DNA from 3 places in the Isoptericola jiangsuensis genome. Region 3 is predicted to be linked to each of the others. Evidence: riboswitches for the same ligand, from Rfam matches in the RefSeq annotation. Region 3 holds a riboswitch; each other region holds the start of a gene.
The links. A riboswitch is a leader RNA that binds a small molecule or an ion and turns the genes downstream of it on or off. The one in region 3 is predicted to bind thiamine pyrophosphate.
Positions count from the first base shown of each region.

Region 1: it holds a riboswitch for thiamine pyrophosphate, as region 3 does, so the genes downstream of both, thiD (bifunctional hydroxymethylpyrimidine kinase/phosphomethylpyrimidine kinase) here and ATJ88_RS16735 (thiamine ABC transporter substrate-binding protein) in region 3, are expected to answer to the same signal.
Region 2: it holds a riboswitch for thiamine pyrophosphate, as region 3 does, so the genes downstream of both, thiO (glycine oxidase ThiO) here and ATJ88_RS16735 (thiamine ABC transporter substrate-binding protein) in region 3, are expected to answer to the same signal.

Region 1 covers NZ_PDJJ01000001.1:2,041,121-2,043,371, reverse strand. Annotated here, with positions in the region: gene ATJ88_RS09235 (hypothetical protein) at 1-245, shown strand, start outside; gene thiD (bifunctional hydroxymethylpyrimidine kinase/phosphomethylpyrimidine kinase) at 261-1,112, opposite strand; TPP riboswitch at 1,104-1,196, opposite strand; gene ATJ88_RS09225 (CNNM domain-containing protein) at 1,272-2,251, opposite strand, start outside.
Region 2 covers NZ_PDJJ01000001.1:1,022,031-1,024,281, forward strand. Annotated here, with positions in the region: gene thiO (glycine oxidase ThiO) at 1-717, opposite strand, end outside; TPP riboswitch at 708-812, opposite strand; gene thiE (thiamine phosphate synthase) at 914-1,561, shown strand; gene guaA (glutamine-hydrolyzing GMP synthase) at 1,687-2,251, shown strand, end outside.
Region 3 covers NZ_PDJJ01000001.1:3,718,904-3,721,154, reverse strand. Annotated here, with positions in the region: gene ATJ88_RS16745 (PAS domain-containing protein) at 1-693, shown strand, start outside; gene ATJ88_RS16740 (DUF4235 domain-containing protein) at 719-1,000, opposite strand; TPP riboswitch at 1,080-1,184, shown strand; gene ATJ88_RS16735 (thiamine ABC transporter substrate-binding protein) at 1,242-2,251, shown strand, end outside.

The DNA.
Region 1 (2,251 bases), 1.7 Mb from region 3:
TGTCCGACCCGGAGCGCGCGGTGGACGCCGCCCGACGTGCCGCCGCCCTCGCCGCCGAGGCGGCGACGCTCGCGCACCGCGACATCGCCCGCACGCACGCCGGTCAGCACTGGGGTGCCCAGCACGCCGGCGGTCAGCAGTGGGGCGGCCACGGCCCGCGCGGCGGCTCCGGCGCGTTCGGTGCCGTGCTCGGCGGCATGGTGCTGGGCGGCATCCTCGACGACATCGGTGACATGTTCGACTGACGCGCGGCCCGCGGGTCAGCCCGCCGGCACCGCGACGCCCCGCAGGTGGGCGAAGTGGTCCACCGGGCCGCGCCCCGTCCCCACCTGCAGGTCCGCGCCGTGCCGCAGCGCGAGCGTCAGCCACTCCTTCGTGGCCGCGAGCGCCGCTCCCCAGTCGCCCGTCGACACGTACCGGGTCACCAGCCCGCTGGACAGCGAGCAGCCCGTACCGTGCCCGGCCCTCGTGCGCACACGCGGCGCGACGAGCTCCGTCCGGGGGCCGTCGGCGTCCACGAGCGCGTCGGGCGCGTGCGGGCCGCCCAGGTGACCGCCCTTGGCCACCACGAGGACGTCGTGCCGGGCGGCGAGCGTGGCCGCCTGGTCGAGCGCGGCGTCCCAGTCCCCCGCGACCGGCTCGTCGAGCAGCGCCGCGAGCTCCGGAAGGTTCGGCGTGACGACGTCGGCGTGGCGCAGGAGGTCCCGCACGGCCCCCTCGGCCGCGTCGTCGAGGAGCCGGTCCCCGGACGTCGCCACCATGACCGGGTCGAGCACCACGGGCGGCCGGGCGCCGTGCTGGTCGGCCAGCCACGTCGCCACCACGCCGGCGACGTCCGCGGTGGCCAGCATGCCGATCTTCACGGCGTCGAGCGTCACGTCCGCCGTCAGGGTGGACAGCTGCAGGGCGAGGAAGTCGGGCGGTGGCACGTGCACGCCGGTCACCCCGCGGGTGCTCTGCGCGGTCAGCGCGGTGACCGCGGCCATGCCGTACCCGCCGGCGGCGGCGATCGACTTCAGGTCGGCCTGGATCCCGGCGCCGCCGGACGGGTCGGACCCGGCCACCGCCAGGACGCGCGGCACGGGCGGGGCGGGCAGGGGCAGGTGGGTCATGGGCGACATCCCTCCGTCAGTGCGAGCTGCCTCAGGTTCGACGGGTGTGATCTCAGCGCCGTGGGCGCACCCCGTGTCGTGGCGCCACCGTAGCGCGACGGGGGCGGGCGACCCGCCGGTCGTCCGCCCCCGTCGCCACCGCACCGCTCGGCGCCCGCGTCACGCGGGTCGCGGGACCACCCGGCCGAGGACGTCGTGGAGGGTGACCACGCCGACGACCACCCCGTCGTCGACCACGACGGCCAGCTGTTCGCTCACGCGACGCATGCCCGCGAGCGCCTCGTGGACCGGGTCGTGCGACGTGACGACGTGGACGGGCCGGGCGAGGTCGGCCGCGGCGCGCGCCGGCGGCTCCAGGAGCGTGTCGCGCACGTGCACGACGTCGGGCCGGCCGGGGTCGCCGGACTGCACCAGGATCCGCAGGTGCCCGCTCGCGCGCGCGGCCGCCTGCACGTCGGCGACCGTCGCCGTCCGCGCGACCGCGGTCGGGCGGCTCCCGGGCCGCAGGAACGACCCGACGGTGCGGGTGGTGAGGTCGATCGCCCCGGCCAGCGGCGAGCGCACGCTGGCGTCCAGCACGCCGACCCGTGCCGAGTGCTCGACGAGGTGCCGGATCGTCGCGGCGTCGTGACCGCCGACCGCGGCGCTCTCGACCGGCTCCACCCCGACGCGTCGGACGAGCCGGTTCGCGACGGCGTTGGCGAAGGCGAGCACCGGGCGGAACGGCCACACGTACCAGCGCGCCACGGGGGCGACGAGCACGGCGGCGCGTTCCGGGTGGGCGATGGCCCACGACTTGGGCGCCATCTCGCCGACCACGAGGTGCAGGAACGTGACCGCCAGCAGCGCGAGGGCGAAGGCGAGCACGTCGGCGAGCCAGGCGGGCAGGCCGGTGGCCGTCAGCACGGGGGTGAGCCACGCGTCGACCGCCGGCTTGGTGACGGCGCCGAGCGCGAACGTGCACACGGTGATGCCGAGCTGCGCCCCGGCGAGCATGGTCGTCAGCTCATGGGTGGACCGCAGGGCGGCGCGCGCTCCCCGGCTGGTCGGCGCGGCCTCCTCCAGCCGGTGCCGGCGGGCGCCCAGCAGCGCGAACTCGATGACCACGAAGAACGCGCTCAGGACGATGAGCGCCATGG
Region 2 (2,251 bases), 2.7 Mb from region 3:
GTCGGCCTGCAGCCGCAGGGTCTGCCCCTTGACGGGACGCACGGGCAGGCTGACGCCGCGGACCCCGGCGAGCAGGGGCGCGGACGCCCAGCCCGCGGCGACGAGGGTGGTGCCGGCGCGGTGGCGGTGCCCGGCGTCGTCGACGACGCCGACGACACGTCCGCCGGGCTCCTGCTCGAGGTGCACGGCGGAGCGGTGCACGAGCTCGCCGGCAGGGTGCTGCTCGACGGCGGCGCACAGCGCCCGGTGCGTGGCCCGCGGGTCGACGGCGTGGTCGCCGGGCACCCATGCGGCGGCGGCGAGGCGCTGCCCGAGCAGGGGCTCGTGGCGACGGGCCTCGGCCACGGTGAGCTCGTGCGAGGTGACCTGGTGACGGGCGTGCAGGTCGACGACGCGGCGCAGCAGGGCGGCGTCGGCCGCGTCGTACGCCAGGGTGAGGGTGCCGGACTCCCGCAGCCCGACGCCGATGCCGGTGGAGGCCTCGAGGTCGGCGGCGAACCGCAGCCAGTGCGACGCCCCGGCGAGGTGCAGGTGCAGCGCGGCGCTCTCGGCGAACTCCGCCTCGGTGGCGGGGGCGAGCATCCCGGCGGCCGCGTGGGTGGCGCCGTCGCCCGGGACGGGGTCGAGGACCGTGACGGCGAGCCCCGCCTCGAGGGCGCGCCAGGCCGCGGCGAGACCGATGATCCCGCCCCCGACCACGACGAGGTCGCGTTGCATGAGGTGCTCCCTTCGCTGGCATGACCCAGATCAGGTTCGACGGTCGGCGCCCACGCGCCCTCTCAGCCCTGCGCAGGGCTCCCGTGCTCGGCCCACCCTACCGGCCCGCGTCGGGCCCGGTGACGTGGGCGGACGTCGACGGTGCCGGGGCGGCGGCCGGTGGCCCGCGCCGCGGACGACGCTAGGCTCGCGGCTCGTGACCGCCGTCGACGCCCGCACCCGCCTGGCCGCCGCCCGCCTCTACCTGTGCACGGACGCCCGTGAGGAGCGCGGCGACCTCGAGGACTTCCTGCACGCCGTGCTCGCCGGCGGGGTGGACGTGGTGCAGCTGCGCGACAAGTCGTTGGACGTGGCCCGCGAGCTGGAGCTGCAGGAGGTCGTCGCCCGGGTCGCGGCGGAGCACGGCGCGCTGTGGGCGGTCAACGACCGGGCCGACGTCGCCGGGCTGACCGGCGCCCCCGTGGTCCACATGGGGCAGGGGGACCTGCCGACGTACGCCGTGCGCACGCTGCTCGGCCCGGACCCCGTGCTGGGCCGGTCCACGCACTCGGCCGCGCAGGCCGCCGCCGCGGACGCCGACCCGGGCGTCGACTACTTCTGCGTGGGGCCGCTGTGGGCCACCCCGACCAAGCCGGGCCGGGACGCCGTCGGGCTCGACCTGCTGCGCGCCGTCGCCGCCTCGGACCCGGCGACACCCTGGTTCGCGATCGGCGGGATCGACGCCGAGCGCCTGGACGCCGTGCTCGACGCCGGGGCGACGCGCGTCGTGGTGGTGCGGGCGATCACGCGGGCCGCGGATCCCGAGCGGGCGGCGCGCGAGCTGCGCGACCGCCTCGCCGGCTGACGTCGCCCCGGCGCCCCGACCGCCGCCGTCGCGCCACGGGCGGCCCGACCGGCGGGCCCGCGGGTATGACCGAACCGACGCCGGGACCGGCCGGAGGCGTGCGCGCGGGCGACTATCCTGGTCCGGTGACGTCTCCCGCCACCACCCCCGACAGCGACCCGATCACGCCCCGGCCTGTTCTCGTCGTCGACTTCGGCGCCCAGTACGCCCAGCTCATCGCCCGCCGCGTGCGCGAGGCCAAGGTCTACTCCGAGATCGTGCCGCACACGTTCACGACGGAGCAGATGCTGGCCAAGGACCCGGCCGCGATCATCCTGTCCGGAGGGCCGTCGTCGGTGTACGCCACGGGCGCGCCGTTCGTCGACCCGGCGCTGTTCGAGGCGGGCGTGCCCGTCCTCGGCATCTGCTACGGGTTCCAGGCGATGGCGGCGGCGCTCGGCGGCACGGTCGCCCAGACCGGTGCCCGCGAGTACGGCGGCACCGAGGTCGAGGTGTGCTCCGCCGGCGTGCTGCTGGCCGGCACCCCCGAGCACCAGACCACGTGGATGAGCCACGGCGACGCCGTGCACGAGGCGCCCGCGGGCTTCGAGGTGCTCGCCACCTCGCCCGGCTCGCCCGTCGCCGCGTTCGAGGACGGTTCCCGCCGCCTCTACGGCGTGCAGTGGCACCCGGAGGTCAAGCACTCGGCGC
Region 3 (2,251 bases):
CGCAACGGCACGAGCGACATCGCCGAGGCGCTGGCGACGGGGACACAGCTCGTCGTCGGGCGCTACCACGTCGACGTCGCCACGGGGCACACGTGGTGGTCGGACGAGACGTACCGGCTGCACGGTCACGAACCCGGGGAGATCGAACCCAGCATCGACGTGATCCTCGCCCGCACCCACCCGGACGACAGGTCCCGCCTGTCCCGCACCGCCGCGGTCGCACTGCACGCCGGGCGCCCCTTCGCGAGCGCGCACCGCATCGTGGACCCGCACGGCAGGTCCCGGTCCGTCGTCGTCACCGGGCAGGGAAGGCACGAGGACGACGGCACGATCGTGCAGGTCGTGGGCTACGTGCTGGACGTCAGCCCGGTGACACGGGAGGCACTCGACCGGGAGGCGCAGCGGGCCGTGGGCCGCGCCCTGGTCTCGGCCGCGGCGGTCGAGCAGGTCAAGGGCGCGATCATGGTGACGCGCGGGCTGGCGGAGGCCGACGCCGCCGACCTGCTCGGCGAGGCCGCGGCACGCGCCGGGGTTCCGTTGCAGGTCGCGGCGTCCCAGGTGGTGGTGGCGCTGCAGCACTCGTCCGGGGACCCGGCCGAGCGCCTCGAGAGCGCCCTGGCGACGGTGCACGCGGTCGACCGACCCCGGGGGCACGAGGCCCAGCTGGCCCGGCGTCGCCTGCACGACGCCTGACCATCGGGCCCCGGCCCGTCGGCGGTCAGACGACCGAGACCTTCTGCGCCCGACGGTCGACGGCCTTGGCGACGCCCTGGCGGGCGAGGCGGCGCGCGAGGACGGCGACGCCACCGGTGACGGCGGCGAACGTGATCGCCTGGACGACGGGGATGTCGTCCGCGTCGAGGTCGATGGGCGCGTCGTTGCCCGTGGCCTTCTCCCACACGAACTTGATCAGCTTCTGCGCGACCCAGCCGGCGGCGAACGTCGCCGCGACCGTCCCGACCTTGAGCGCGAGGGACGGTTCGTTGTGATCGAGGTCCACGGTTCTCCTTCGGTCGACGTCGTCCGGCGGCGGTCCCGCCGGACCGGTCCACCGTAGCGTGCGCGGGCGGTAGGCTCTCAGGGAACGACAGGGGAGCGCCGTGCGGCGCTGAGAGTGCGGACCACCGCAGACCCTCGAACCTGATCCGGTTAGCACCGGTGGAGGAAGTCGGGCTTCTCGAACCCGTCGTCCGTCGGACCGGCGGGCGACGGACCCCCTCCCGCACGTCTGAGGAGGACACATGAACATCCGTCACCGCCGCGCCGTCACGGCCGCCGCCGCCGTGGGGCTGCTGCCGCTGCTCGCCGCCTGCTCGGGGGACGACGCCCCGGCCGGGACGACGTCGTCGAGCCCGACGGGGGACGCGCCGCTCTCCGGCACGGTCACGCTGGTCACGCACGACTCGTTCGCGCTCAGCGACGGCCTGCTGGAGTCGTTCGAGCAGGAGACGGGCCTGGAGGTCGAGCAGGTGGCGGCCGGCGATGCGGGCACGCTCGTCAACCAGCTCGTGCTGACCGCGGACTCGCCGCTCGGCGACGTCGTGTTCGGCGTCGACAACACGTTCGCGTCCCGTGCGGTCGAGGCGGGCGTGTTCGAGCCGTACACGCCGGCCGACCTCGACCCGTCGGTGACGGCGCTGGTCGGCGAGGGGCTGGAGGGGCTGACGCCGATCGACCAGGGCGACGTGTGCCTCAACGTGGACACCGCGTGGTTCGACGCGGAGGGCGTGGAACCGCCGTCGACGTTCGAGGACCTGCTCGACCCGGCCTACCGCGACCTGACGGTCGTGGCGAACCCGGCGACGTCGTCGCCCGGCTTCGCGATGCTCCTGGCGACCGTCGCGGCGTTCGGGGAGGACGGCTTCGAGCAGTACTGGACGGACCTGGGGGCCAACGGCCTGAAGGTGACCGAAGGCTGGTCGGACGCCTACTACGTCGACTTCTCGGGTGCGGGCGAGGGCGGGCAGCGTCCGGTCGTGCTGTCGTACGCGACGTCGCCGGCGTTCACGGTGACCGAGGACGGGGACGCGACGACGACGGCCGCCCTGCTGGGCACGTGCTTCCGCCAGGTCGAGTTCGCGGGCGTCCTCGCGGGGACGGACAACCCGGAGGGCGCGAAGGCCCTGGTGGACTTCCTCGCGTCCGCCGACGTCCAGGCGGACGTCCCGGCGAACATGTACATGTACCCGGCGGACGCGACGGTGGAGCTCCCGGCCGAGTGGGCGCAGTTCGCCCCGCAGGCGGACGAGCC